2 regions of the Embleya sp. NPDC020630 genome follow, and region 1 is predicted to be linked to the other one. Evidence: predicted binding sites of a transcription regulator. Region 1 holds the regulator's gene; the other holds the start of a gene.
What was found. The regulator HspR, encoded in region 1, represses chaperone genes until heat shock. The targets are predictions, from matches to a motif close to TTGAGNNNNNNNNNCTCAA.

Region 1 (7,044 bases):
CTCAAGCGGATCGGGCGGCTGCATCGTAAGGGCGCGGTGGACACATTCGACGTGTGGGGCTACGCGACCACGCTGGCGCGGGTGGTGCGGGAGGTGGACCGGGACGTGTACGTGCCCGACTACGACCGGACGTTGCACGAGCCGGTGGCCGCGCGGCACGTGGTGCGGCCCGGGACGCGGATCGTGGTGACCGAGGGCAACTACCTGGCGCTGGACGCGCCCGGCTGGGCCGACGCCTACTGCCTGATGACCGAGGTCTGGTACGTACACGCCTCGGACCGGGTCCGCGACGAGCGGCTGACCAGGCGCCAGCGCCGGGGCGGGCGCAGCCCCGGCGAGGCGATGGCCTGGGTCGCGGGCAGCGACCGCCCCAACGGCGAACTGGTCAAACGCTCGAAGTCGCGCTGCGCCCGAGTGGTGACGGTGGTGTGGTGAGCCCGCGCCTGACCGGCGACGCGGGTCGGTCGGTCCTCGTGCGCCGAACGGGCTGGGATCGGCCCGGGCCCGGGCCGGAGATGGCCCCGGGGTGGGATCAGCCCGTTCGGCGGGTTGTGCTTCCGGTTACTTGAGCCATGCCGGGGCCGGGACCAGGAGTTCCACGTTGCGGTCCTCCAGGCGGCCTCGACGGCCGTCGACCTTCGGGTCGGGGCGGTCCCGCTCCTGCCAGTCGTTGCCGGCGAGTTCGCGGGCCAGGGCGGCCAGGGCCAGGGGGGAGTCGAGTTTGTTGCCGTGTGATTCCGGGCCGGCCGAGTCGACGATCGTGCCGAAGATGGACAGGGTCCCGTTCGTGTTGTCGGCGATCTCCACGATCCGCGCCTGCGAGGGCCAGTCGATGTGCGACGCGGTGTTGACCTCCCAGAACCCGCCGGGGACCGCGCTGCCCGCCGGTCGCGGGTAGGGCTTCACGTAGTTGTCGTGGGTGTGCCCGTTGACCCACAACACCACGTTCGGGAACCGCAGCAGCAGCGCCTGCACCTGCGGTCCCAGGATCCGCGCGGGCTCCCCGGCCGGCACGGTCTTGTTGGTCATCGTCTCTATGGTGTGGTGGCTGAACAGCACGAACAGCTTGTCCTGCCCCGTGCCCTGGACCACCTTGCCCTGCTCGTCGAGATGGCTCGAACTGCCCTTGGCCAGCTGGTCCTCCAGCCAGGCGAACTGGGTCGGGTCCAGGCATCCCGAGTCCGAGCCGTACGAGTTCACCGTGTCCAGGACCAGGCAGCGCACCGGACCCTGGTCGAAGGTGTAGTACGCGGTCTTGGTGTCCAGGTTCTGCTGGGTGAAGCCGTGGCCCTTGGGCAGGCCGGTGGTGTTGAAGTGCTCCTTGATCGTCTCCGCGCGGTCCACGAGGCGACGATCCGGGTCGGCGGTGACCTTGCGCTTGGGGCCGGCCAACAGCGCCGCCAGCGCGTCCGGCTTGCCGCTCTGCAGTCCGAGGGCCAGGGTGACCACGGTCTGCCCGGGGGATATGTCGAGCACCTTCTCGTCGCCGACCGCGACCCTGCTCAGCAGTTCGCTGACCGGCAGGTTGCCCTGCACCAGGCCGTCGTGGTTGCCGTAGGCGCTGTACCAGGGGGTCTTCAGACCGGTCGCCTCGAACGGCCGCCGGCACGCGTCCAGCAGGCCCGGCACGGTGGGATAGCCGTACTGGGCGCGCGGCACGTCGTCCTTCTGCCCGGGCGGCGTGCCGTCGGGGTGCCAGTAGCGCTCGTGGTACGCCACCGCGTCCATCGGGCCCTCGTACCTGTTGCGGTCGCCCGAGTCGGGCGTGACCTTCTTGCCGCCGTCGAGCACGTCGATGTACCAGCGCAGCTCGTTGAACTGGATGTTGTCGGTGTTGTCGCCGGTGCAGATCGTGAAGGCCAGCGGCGCGCCCAGGGCCGGGCCCTTGCCGATCCGGTTGAGCGACTGCACCATCGCCTCGGCGATCTGCGCGGTCAGCACCTCCTGCGGGCGGTACGCCGACTGGAAGGGCAGCAGCTTGGCGAACGGCTGGTCCTTGTCGCTGTGTCGGTCGAGGAAGTCCACGCGCGCGGTCGACTGCGAATCCTGGATGTGGATGTCGGTCAACTGGGTGAACGCGACCAGGGAACGCCGCTTCGCCTTGTCGCCCGAGCCGCCGCCGGGCACCAACTCGCTGCGCAGCAGGTGCGGTTCACCGGGTCCGGCGACGATCTTGCGGTAGCCGCCCGGTCCGGGCGGGCCGAGCAGCAGGGTGCGCTCCAGCGTGGTGCCGGCCGCGCCGGCCGGCTTGGGCGCGCCCGACTTGGGCGCGTCGCTCGACTTCCCGTCGGGCTTGTCCTTGTCGTCGTCGGAGCACGCGGCCACTCCGAGCAGTGCCGCGCTCGCGGCCGAGTACTTCAGGACGTCCCGACGATTCGGCTTCATGCGGCGACCCTACTGACGCGTAGCGAGCCGCATCAAGGAAGCGTCGAGGCTGCGTCGAAGAAGCATCGAGACCGCGTGAAAAACGTCGAGGAGGGGGCACGGCCGGAGCCGCACCGCCTCCTCGACGTCGTCGCGGCCGTCAGTCCGAGCGCCCGCGCCGCGGCTTCCACACCACGAGCGCGGTGCCCGCCTGCGGCCGGACCGGGACCAGATCGCGCCGGTAGGACGCGTGTACGGCCGCCTCGCGCCGGGCGCTCGCGTCCGTCGCCTCGTGCAGCGCGTGCTCCATCTCGGCCACGCGCATGCGCAGCGCGAGCACCTGGTTCTCCAGTTCCAGGATCCGCTTGATCCCGGCGAGGTTGATGCCGGCCTCCTGGGAGAGCCGCTGCACCTCGCGCAACTGCACGATGTCGCGGGCGGAATAGCGCCGCCCCCGGCCCGGCGTACGGTCCGGCGAGACCAGGCCGAGGCGGTCGTACTGTCGCAACGTCTGCGGGTGCAGGCCGGACAGCTGGGCGGCGACCGAGATCACGTAGACCGGAGAGGTCTCGTCGATCTCGAAGCCGTGCCCACCGCCGATACCGCCACCACCCAAGCCGCCCGGTCGCATGTCATGCCCCCTTCGCCGCGTCCAACAGATCGGCTCGGGGATCGTGCGCGACGGTCGCCTCGCGGAATGCCTCCAGCGCTTCGCGCGCCTTGTCGTTCAGCTGCTGAGGGACCGTCACCTCGATGGTGACCAGGAGGTCGCCCCGAGTGCCGTCCTTGCGTGCCGCCCCGCGTCCGCGCACCCGCAGCGTGCGGCCGTTGCCCGTGCCCGCAGGGAGCTTGAGCGTGACCGGGATGCCGCCGAGGGTGGGTACGGTGACGTCCGCCCCGAGCGCGGCCTCCGGGAAGGTGACCGGCACCGTGACCGTGAGGTTGTCGCCCTTGCGTCCGAAGACGGCGTGGGCCTTGACGTGCACCACGACGTACAGATCGCCGGCCGGGCCGCCGCGCTCGCCGGGCGCGCCCTTGCCCTTGAGCCGGATGCGCTGCCCGTCCTGGACCCCGGCCGGGATCCGGACCTGCATCGTGCGCGAACTCTTGGCCCGGCCACTGCCGTTGCACACGATGCACGGGTCGTCCACGAGCAGCCCGCGGCCCTTGCAGTCGCGGCACGGCTCGGAGAAGCCGAAACCGCCCTGCGGCCGGCTGACGTTGCCGGAGCCCGCGCAGGTCGGGCACATCCGCGGGGTGGTGCCCGCGGCCGCGCCCGTGCCGTTGCAGTGCCGACACGGCTCCGAACTGGTCAGCCGGATCGGCACGGTCGCGCCGTCGACCGCGTCGGCGAAGCCGAGGGTGACCTCGGACTCCACGTCGGTACCGCGCCGGGGCTGCTGGCGCCCGGTCTGGCGACCGCCGCCGAACAGACCGCCGAAGATGTCGCCCAGGCCGCCGGTGTTGCCCGCGCCGCCCTGCTGGCCGCCGAAGATGTCGCCGAGGTCGAACGGGAAGCCGCCGGTGCCGGACTGTCCGCCGCCGGCGCCGCGGAAGCCGCCGCCGCTGCCGAACAGGGTCCGGGCCTCGTCGTATTCCTTGCGCCGCTTGTCGTCGGCCAGTACGTCGTAGGCCTCCGAGATCTCCTTGAAGCGCTCCTCGGCCTTCGTGTCACCCTTGTTCTTGTCCGGGTGGAACTCGACGGCGAGCTTGCGATACGCCTTCTTGATCTCGGCGGTGCCGGCGTCCTTGGGGACGCCGAGCACCTTGTAGTAGTCCTTCTCCAGGTAGTCCTTCGTACTCATGCGCCCCTCGCCGATCGGGTCGGGGTGCCCTCGTGCTCCGAGCGCCCGTTTCCGGATTCACACCACCCGCGCATCGGCGTCCCTCCTCTCCGCTTCTCGTCGTCTCGTTCCCGGTGACGGTTCAGCTGCCGGCCGCTTCGCCCGACTCCTCCGGACCGCCCTCGGCCTCCGCCGTGGGTTCCGCGACCGCCACCCGTGCCGGACGGATGATCCGCTCGCCCACTTGATAACCGGGCTGCAGGATCTCCACACACGTGGGTTCGGTGACATCGGTCGCGTACGAATGCAGCAGCGCCTCGTGCACCGTCGGGTCGAACGGGTCGCCCTTCGAACCGAAGCTCTGCAGCCCCATCTTGGCCACGATCGACTCCAGCGACTCGGCGACCGACTTGAAGCCGCCCGCCAGTTCGCCGTGGTCCCGGGCCCGACCGATGTCGTCGAGCACCGGCAGCAGTTCGCTCAGCACCTTGATGGCGGCCGACTCGCCCGCCACGTTGCGGTCCCGCTCGACCCGCTTGCGGTAGTTCGCGTACTCCGCCTGAAGCCGCTGGAGATCGGCCGTGCGCTCGCCGAGTTGGTTGCGCAGCTCGGCGAGTTCGGCCGCCCCGGGGGCCGGGGCCGCCGCGGTGGCGGCGGTCCCGGTTTCCGGCTTCGACTCGGTTTCTTGGGCGTCGCCCGGGACGGCGCCGTGGTTCGAGCCGTTCCCTTCGGTCACGCAGCACCGCCCTTGCGGTCCTCGTCGACGATCTCGGCGTCCACGACGTCGTCGTCGGCGGTGTTGGCCGAGGCGTCACCCGCGCCGGCCGCGCCCTCGGTGCCCGGCTGGGCGTTCGCGTACATCGCGGTGCCCAGCTTCTGGCTCGTGGTGCTGACCTTCTCCGCGGCGTCGCGGATGGCGGCCAGGTCCTCGCCCTTGAGCGCGTCCTTCAGCTCGGTCAGCGACGTCTCGACCTCGGTCTTCACGTCGGCCGGGACCTTGTCGCTGTTGTCCTTGATGAACTTCTCGGTGGTGTAAACCAGTTGCTCGGCCTGGTTGCGGGTCTCCGCGGCCTCGCGACGCTGGTGGTCCTCCTCCGCGTGCGCCTCGGCCTCGCGCATCATGCGGTCGATGTCGTCCTTCGGCAGGCCCGAGCCGCCGGTGATGGTCATCGACTGCTCCTTGCCCGTGCCCAGGTCCTTGGCGGACACGTGCACGATGCCGTTGGCGTCGATGTCGAAGGTGACCTCGATCTGCGGCAGCCCGCGCGGGGCCGGCGGCAGGCCGGTCAGCTCGAACATGCCGAGCTTCTTGTTGTACGCGGCGATCTCGCGCTCACCCTGGAACACCTGGATCTGCACCGACGGCTGGTTGTCCTCGGCCGTGGTGAAGATCTCCGAACGCTTGGTCGGGATCGTGGTGTTGCGCTCGATCAGCTTGGTCATGATGCCGCCCTTGGTCTCGATACCGAGGGACAGCGGGGTGACGTCGAGCAGCAGGACGTCCTTGACCTCGCCCTTGAGCACACCGGCCTGGAGCGCGGCGCCGACGGCCACGACCTCATCCGGGTTGACGCCCTTGTTGGGCTCCTTGCCGCCGGTCAGCTCGCGCACGACGTCGGCGACGGCCGGCATCCGGGTCGAGCCGCCGACCAGGACGATGTGGTCGATCGCCGAGAGCGGGATGCCCGCGTCCTCGATGACCTTCTGGAACGGCACCTTGGTGCGGTCGAGCAGGTCCTGGGTCAGCTGCTGGAACTGGGCCCGGGTGAGCTTCTCGTCCAGGTGCAGCGGGCCCTCGGCCGAGGCGGTGATGTAGGGCAGGTTGATCGAGGTCTCCATCGAGGAGGACAGCTCGATCTTGGCCTTCTCCGCCGCCTCGCGCAGGCGCTGGAGGGCCATCTTGTCCTTGGACAGGTCCACGCCGTGGGCGTTCTGGAACTGCTTGACCAGGTGGTCCATGACCCGCTGGTCCCAGTCGTCGCCGCCGAGGTGGTTGTCGCCGTTGGTGGCCTTGACCTCGACCACGCCGTCGCCGATCTCCAGGAGCGACACGTCGAACGTGCCACCGCCGAGGTCGAAGACGAGGATGGTCTGCTCGTCGGCCTTGTCCAGGCCGTACGCCAGCGCGGCCGCGGTGGGCTCGTTGACGATGCGCAGCACGTTCAGACCGGCGATCTCGCCGGCCTCCTTCGTGGCCTGGCGCTCGGCGTCGTTGAAGTACGCCGGCACGGTGATGACCGCGTCGGTGACCTTCTCGCCCAGGTAGGCCTCGGCGTCGCGCTTGAGCTTCATCAGGATGCGGGAGCTGATCTCCTGCGCGGTGTACTTCTTGTCGTCGATCGCCACGGACCAGGTGGTCCCCATGTGGCGCTTGACGGACCGGATGGTCCGGTCGACGTTGGTGACGGCCTGGCGCTTGGCCACCTCGCCGACCAGGACTTCACCGTTCTTCGCGAAGGCAACCACGGACGGTGTGGTCCGCGACCCCTCCGCGTTGGTGATGACGGTCGACTCGCCGCCTTCCAGAACGCTGACGACGGAGTTCGTCGTACCGAGGTCGATACCGACCGCACGTGCCATGATTCGGTTCCTCCATGGGAAGAGTTGAGCGCTTGTCACTCAAGCATGAGCTGCCCGGTTCAACGGGTCAAATCGCTTGAGTATTCCTCGCTCAACTTTAGTGCCTCGGAGGCTGTGAGGGGGCGGGTTCCGCGCGTCGACCATGTCCATGCGATGTCACGCCGCCGAACGTCTCGGACGCTTGGCGTCATCGAAACGTTGTGCGCCTCGGGAGACTTATCTAGGTGAATGTCGCCACAAACGACACCCTTGACCTCTGCGGCCTCCGGGTGCACATGGCAGCATGTTCGCGCGCCTGCTGCCTGCCGCGCCGACG
Region 2 (7,044 bases), on a different contig from region 1:
CGTGCCGGCGCCGGACTACGCGCGGGCGATCCTGGGCCGGCTCACCCCGCGCAAGGGCTCCCTGGTGGACGGCCTGGAGCGGGAGTTGAGCCGGATGGCCGGGATGCCGGTCAAGCGGGAGGGCTGGGACCTCACGAAGGTGCCCGAGCATCTGCGGATGACCTTCCGGGTGCTCGACGACGACCGGCGCGTTCTCGCCGAGGGCAAGGACCTGGACGCGCTGAAGCTGAAGCTGCGCGAGCGTATGCGGGCGGCGGTGTCCGAGGCGGCGAGCACGCTGGACATCGAGCGCGCCGGCGTCACCGCGTGGGACCTGGGCGAGTTGCCGCGCGTGGTCGAGCAGCGGCGAGGGCCGCTGGTGGTCAAGGCGTATCCGGCGCTGGTCGACGAGGGCGGCTCGGTCGCGGTGCGGCTGTTCGACAGCGAGCCGGAGCAGTTGCGCGCGATGCGGGGCGGGACGCGGCGCCTGGTGCTGCTCAACGTGCAGTCGCCGGTCAAGCAGATCCAGGGTCGGCTGCCGAACATGGCCAAGCTGACGCTCAGTCACAACCCGCACGGGGGCATCGACGCGCTCTTCGAGGACATCCTCGCGTGCGCGACGGACATGCTGATCCGCGACGCGGGCGGGCCGGCCTGGGACGAGGCGGGCTTCGTACGGCTGCGCGATCGGGTCAAGGCGGGCCTGCCGCGGCTGACCGAGGACACGGTGGTCAAGGTCGAGCGCATCCTGGGCGCCTCGCACGGGGTGGCCGGGCGGCTGAAGGCGACCCGCAGTCCGGCGCTGGCCCCGGCGCTGGCCGACCTGAAGGCGCAGTACACGGCGCTGGTGCACAAGGGCTTCGTGGCCGAGGCGGGGTGGCGCCGGTTGCCGGACGTGCACCGCTACCTCCAGGCGATGGAGCGCCGGTTGCAGCGGCTGGAGGCGGACCCGGTGCGCGATCGCGAGCGCATGCAGAAGGTCCATCAGATCCAGGCGGCATACCGGGATTTGATGGACCGTCAGGCAAAGGGTGCGCCGATTCCGGCCGAGGTGGCGGCGGTGCGCTGGCAGATCGAAGAGCTGCGGGTGAGCTACTTCGCCCAATCCCTCGGCACCCCGCAACCGGTGTCGGACAAGCGGATCCTGAAGACGATCGAGGAACTGGGCGGGTAGCGGCGGGCGGTGCGACGGGGCTTGGGACCTCGGGCACCGCCGCTCGGCGTGCGGATCCGTGTTCGGGATCCGTACTCGGATCCGTGTTCAGACCAGGTCGTTCTTGAACAGGTCGTGGTCGGTGAGCAACTTCTCCAGGCGAGCCTGGTCGACCCGGTTGACCACGGCCTCGCTCTCCTGCCGGTCCCGGACCACCTTGGCGAGGGTGATGCTGGAGGTCACCACGTAGAGCACGCCGATGCCGAGGAAGGCCCGGATCCAGCGGTCGACCGGGAGATAGACGATCCCGATCAGAACCGCGCTCACGGACACCCCGAAGGACAGTGCGGCCTGGACGAAGAACCCTTGGGTGTTGTTGGTGCGCAGCGGTGAAGTCATGACGACAGTCTTGGGCCGGACGGGTGTCGCGCACATGAGTAGGTGTACTCAGGTAGTCGGCCCCCCGGCGGAAGCCGAGGGGCCGAGTGGATGCGCGATGTGCTCGGTCAGGCCGCGCGCCACCGCGCACGGGAGTCGCCGGCCTTCACCGAGCAGACCATCGCCGTGCCCTTGTCGGTCACACCCATCGCTCCGACCGGTGAACAGAACGCACCCGGGTGCACGATGTTGCCGCTCGCCGGAGGCGGGTCGTTCTTCGGCGGATCCTGCTTCGGCGGGTCCGCCTTGGGCGGGTCGGCCTTCGGAGGATCGGCCTTCGGAGGATCGGCCTTGGGCGGGTCCGCCTTCGGGGGATCCGCCTTCGGCGGGTTCACCTCGTCCTGCGCCGGTGCCGCCGGCGGCGGCGGTTCGACGGGAGCCGTGGTCGCGGCCGGCGGCGGTGTACCGCTCTCGGGCGGCGCGCTCGTCGGTGGCGTCGTGGTGGCGGCGGGCGGGGGCGTCGTCGTCGCGCCGGAGGGCGTCGGGGTCGACGTCGAGGCCGGCGTGACCTTGTCCGCCTCCGAGCCGCCCTTCGAGTCGGACAACGAACCCGTCGCGGCGGCCAGGAAGAACACACCCGCGACGATCGCCACACCGATCTTCAGGGGGCGCTGCCAGTTCGTGTACTTCCACATCAGGAAGATGCCCACCGGGGCGAACACGATCAGCAGCACGACGATCCACACCGTGCGTCGATACCAGGGAAGTTGCGGCTGAGGTTGCGGCGGAAACCCGGGTTGTGGCGGAACGTACGAACCGTTTCCCCACCCCGGGCCCCCACCCGTTCCATATGACATGCGCGAATACTGACAGCAACCAAACGAAGATTCCGCCGCGTGATCGAATCGAGATTCGGCGCCAACCGGGTTGTCCTCGTGTGGCCGGAAAATGCCGCACGAGCCGCCCCTTCGGACGGCTCGTGCGGCGGATCGTGGGAACCTGACGGAGGATCAGGCAGCCACTGCGTGCTCGGCGTTGGCGGGTTCGAGGGCCAGGTGCAGGACCTCGCGGACGTCGGCGACCGCGTGGACCGTGAGCCGGCTCAGGATCTCCTCGGGCACGTCGTCCAGGTCGGCCTCGTTGCGCTTGGGGATCAACACCGTGGTCACACCGGCGCGTTCCGCGGCGAGCAGCTTCTGCTTCACGCCGCCGATCGGCAACACCCGGCCGGTGAGCGAGACTTCACCGGTCATCGCCACGTCGGAGCGGACCGGCCGCCCGGTCAACAGCGACACCAGCGCGGTGGTCATCGTGACACCGGCGCTCGGGCCGTCCTTGGGGACCGCTCCGGCCGGGACGTGGATGTGCACGCCGCGGTCCTTGAGGTCGCCCACCGGCACCTCCAGCTCCGCCCCGCGCGAGCGCAGGTAGGACAGCGCGATCTGGGCCGACTCCTTCATCACGTCGCCGAGTTGGCCGGTCAGGGTCAATCCGGTACCGCCGGTCTCGGCATCCGCGAGCGAGGCCTCGATGTAGAGCACGTCGCCGCCCGCGCCGGTGACCGCCAGGCCGGTGGCCACGCCCGGCACCGCCGTGCGCTGTTCGGCCTTGCTCAGCAGCGACTCCGGGGTGTGCCGGGGCCGGCCGAGGTAGTCGCGCAGGTCGCCCGCGTCCACCGTGATCGGCAGCGGGTGCGACGCGGCGTCGAGCGCCTGCCGGGCCGCGACCTTGCGCAGCACGCGGGCGATCGAACGCTCCAGGGTGCGAACGCCCGCCTCACGGGTGTACTCGCCCGCGAGCAGCCGCAGCGCGTCCTCGGTGAAGGACACCTCGGTGGCGTCCAGGCCCGCCTTGTCCAACTGACGCTTGATCAGGTGGTCCCGGGCGATGACGACCTTCTCGTCCTCGGTGTACCCGTCCAGGCGGACCAGCTCCATCCGGTCGAGCAGCGGCTCGGGGATGGTCTCCAGGACGTTGGCGGTGGCCAGGAACACCACGTCGGACAGGTCGAGTTCGACCTCCAGGTAGTGGTCGCGGAAGGTGTGGTTCTGGGCCGGGTCGAGCACTTCGAGCAGCGCCGCGGTCGGGTCGCCGCGGTAGTCCGAGCCGACCTTGTCGATCTCGTCGAGCAGGACGACGGGGTTCATGCTGCCCGCCTCCTTGATCGCCCGGACGATCCGGCCCGGCAGCGCGCCGACGTAGGTGCGGCGGTGGCCGCGGATCTCGGCCTCGTCGCGGACGCCGCCGAGGGCGACCCGGACGAACGAGCGGCCCATCGCGCGGGCCACCGACTCGCCGAGCGAGGTCTTGCCGACTCCGGGCGGGCCGACCAGGGCGAGCACCGCGCCGGAGCGCCGGCCGCCGACCACGCCCAAGCCGCGCTCCTCGCGGCGCTTGCGGACCGCCAGGTATTCGACGATGCGCTCCTTGACGTCGTCCAGACCGGAGTGGTCCGCGTCCAGGATCGCGCGCGCCTCGGCGACGTCGTACGCGTCCTCGCTGCGCTCGTTCCAGGGAATCTCCAGGACCGTGTCCAGCCAGGTCCGGATCCAGCCGCCCTCGGGCGACGCGTCGGAGGCGTGCTCCAGCTTGTCGACCTCCTTGAGCGCGGCCTCCAGGACCTTCTCCGGCAGGTTCGCGGCCTCGACCCGCGCCCGGTAGTCCTCCTCCTCGCTGTCCGGGGTGCCGTTGAGCTCGTTCAGCTCCTTGCGCACCGCGGCCAACTGCTGCTTGAGCAGGAACTCGCGCTGCTGCTTGTCCATGCCCTCCTGGACGTCCTTGCGGATCGTCTCGGCCACGTCCAGCTCGGCGAGGTGGTCCCGGGTCCAGCCGACCACCTTGGTCAGCCGCTCCTGGACGTCGATCGTCTGGAGCACCTCGATCTTCTGCTGCAGGCTCAGGTAGGGGGCGTAGCCGGAGTTGTCCGCCAGGTCGCCGGCGTCCTCCAGAGCCTGGACGTGGTCCACCACCTGCCACGCACCGCGCTTGCCGAGCACGGTGGTGACCAGGGCCTTGTACTCCCGGGCCAGCTCCAGGGTGCGTTCGTCGGCCTCGACGTCCGGCACCCGGGTCGCCTCGACCCACAGCGCCGCGCCGGGGCCGGTGGTGCCGCTGCCGATCCGCACCCGGCCCTCGCCGCGCACCACCACGACCGACTCACCCCCGGGCAGCCGGCCGACCTGCTCGATCACGCCGAGCGTGCCCACCGCCGGGTACTGCCCGTCGTCACGCGGAACAAGCAGCACCCGCGCCTTGCTCTCACTACGGACGCCGGGCCCGGTGGACCGCCCCGCGGCGGCCCGCGCGGCATCCACGGCGGCACGGGTCTCCGCGTCGTCGAGTTCGAGCGGGACCACCATGCCGGGGAGGACGACGACGTCGTCCAGCGGAAGAACCGGCAGGGTCAGGGTCCCGATGGTCTCGCTCATGTCATGCCCCTTCAGTGGCCACAGTCGAAAAACTTGCGCTGTACCGACTCAAGAAACACGAGCCCCTCTTTGTTCCCCACCCTCCTCGATCCCTGTTCGCCCTGGGCGAAGTCGCGCTGCGCCTCGGACGCCGGCGAGGTTCGACGCGGCGGAGGCGGTCTGTGACCTACTGGTAGCTGTCGTAGGTGGGCTTGCCCTTCGGTCGGTAGATGCCGAGGACGGTGCCACCCTTGGTCGTCGAGACGCTGACCGGCTCCAGCGCGGTGGGGATCGCTCCGTCGGCGAACAGCCGCTTACCGGTGCCGATGATCACCGGGTGGATGGTCAGCCGGTACTCGTCGACGAGGTCGTGCCGCATGAGCGTCTGGGCGAGGTCGCCGCTGCCGACGACGTTGATGTTGCCGCCCTCGGATGCCTTCAACGCGCGGACGGCATCGGCGGTGTCGCCCTCCAACAGCGTGGAGTTCCGCCACTCGACGGACGTCAGGGTCCGAGACGCCACGTACTTGCGCATGCTGTTCATCCGCTCGGTGAACGGGTTGTCGGGACCGGCGGTCGGCCAGTACGACGCGAAGATGTCGTACGTCTTGCGGCCCAGCAGCATCGCGTCGGAGTCCTCGTACCATTCGGCGATGCCCGCGCCGACCTCCTCGTCGGCCACCGGCTTCTGCCAGCCGCCGTGCTCGAAGCCGCTCTCCGCGTCCTCGTCCGGACCACCCGGCGCCTGCATGACGCCGTCGAGCGTCAGGAACGTACAAACGATGATCTTGCGCATGGTGTGCTCCCTATGTCGTCAACGGGTAGACCCCACCACCGCCGAAAACTCATCGCCACACCGGAACCCTCGTGCGCCGCTCAGGCCAGGTGCTCGATCGTGAGGTCGTCCCAATGCCGTGCGAGGTACTCCGCGACCAGTCGGCGATGGCAGTGGTGCGCGGTTTCCTCGCTGCAGAGCAGGACCGCGTTGTCGAGCGCTTCCCGTGGGACGACGTCCTCGATCCGGCGAGCCCTCATCAACTCGAGGAAAAGTTCCTCGTAGGCCGCCCAGCCGACACCTTGCTTCTTGTAGGCGTCGAGCATCTCCTGGGTCGGCGCCAACTCGGTGCGATGGCTGTAACGCGCGCCGCAGAGCTCGCCCAGGAAGTACCTCAGATCATCACGCTTGGCGAAACCCGACAGCTGCGAGACGTTGTTGAGTCGAACATCGACCAACGCCGTCACTTCGGCTCCACGCAATAGTCCGAAGAACTTCTCGGCGGATTTCTTCGTGAACCCGATCGTGTAGAGTTTCATTTTTCCTCGTTGACATACGCGATCCGTCGCTCCTGACGGTCGAGAGCTTCCTGGAGGCGCATGGCCGCGGTCCGGAAGAGATCCTCCCGATCCAGTCCGAATTTGGCCATCAGGCGTCGCATCGTCGAAGCATGGTCCTCGACGTGCCCGTCACCGTGAATGTGTTGGACGGTGATCCCGTGCTCGTCGAGCACTCGTGCGACGAGCACACAACGATGGCAGTCGAGCGGCTCCTGTTCAGCGCACATGACGGCGATTCGCTCGCTCTGCGAACCCTTCCGCAGACGTTCGATGCCGTTGACGAAATCCGGGGTCCGGGCGAGCAGGTTGTATTGCACTCGCCCGTCGACATAGCAGGCGGGGTCGTCGGCGCGGGCACCGAGCTCTTTTCCCAGGAAGACGTACTTGATATCGCTTTCGCGCAGGCTGCGCTCGACGGCGTAGCGGTTGAACTGGGGCGTGAATCGGCTGACCGGCATCGACCGCACATCGGCGACCGCCGTGACTCCATGCTTTTGCAGCAGGCTCAGAAAACCTGAGATGCTGTGCGTGGAGTGGCCGACGGTGAATAGTTTATTGGCTGTCACAGCTTGCCGCCTACACTTGGATCCGCGCTCGTTCGATGATGGCTGCCACTAATTTGTAGGAATGATCTCCGAATGGTTCTCCGAGACTTATCGTGAGGAAGGATTCGCCCAATTTGTGGGTGCCTTCCGGCCGGATCAGATATTTCTGCTCATACGTGGGATCGGTCACCCGTAATATATACGGGTACCCGGCGTGGGAGAAGCAGGCGCTCAGGGCCTTGCTCGG

Region 2: lon (endopeptidase La) is a predicted target of HspR. The motif match lies at 4,972-4,990, and genes of this name have one in related genera.

What each region holds. Positions count from the first base shown of each region.
Region 1 is NZ_JBIRUB010000026.1:77,007-84,050, reverse strand. It holds gene ACH4XV_RS42710 (nucleoside/nucleotide kinase family protein) at 1-435, shown strand, start outside; gene ACH4XV_RS42705 (TIGR03767 family metallophosphoesterase) at 562-2,385, opposite strand; gene ACH4XV_RS42700 (heat shock protein transcriptional repressor HspR) at 2,525-2,995, opposite strand; gene dnaJ (molecular chaperone DnaJ) at 2,997-4,169, opposite strand; gene grpE (nucleotide exchange factor GrpE) at 4,291-4,884, opposite strand; gene dnaK (molecular chaperone DnaK) at 4,881-6,728, opposite strand.
Region 2 is NZ_JBIRUB010000005.1:344,251-351,294, reverse strand. It holds gene hrpA (ATP-dependent RNA helicase HrpA) at 1-1,153, shown strand, start outside; gene ACH4XV_RS20355 (YiaA/YiaB family inner membrane protein) at 1,241-1,531, opposite strand; gene ACH4XV_RS20350 (hypothetical protein) at 1,639-2,256, opposite strand; gene lon (endopeptidase La) at 2,521-4,938, opposite strand; gene ACH4XV_RS20340 (dihydrofolate reductase family protein) at 5,105-5,713, opposite strand; gene ACH4XV_RS20335 (DUF488 family protein) at 5,794-6,231, opposite strand; gene ACH4XV_RS20330 (DUF488 family protein) at 6,228-6,818, opposite strand; gene ACH4XV_RS20325 (dual OB domain-containing protein) at 6,829-7,044, opposite strand, start outside.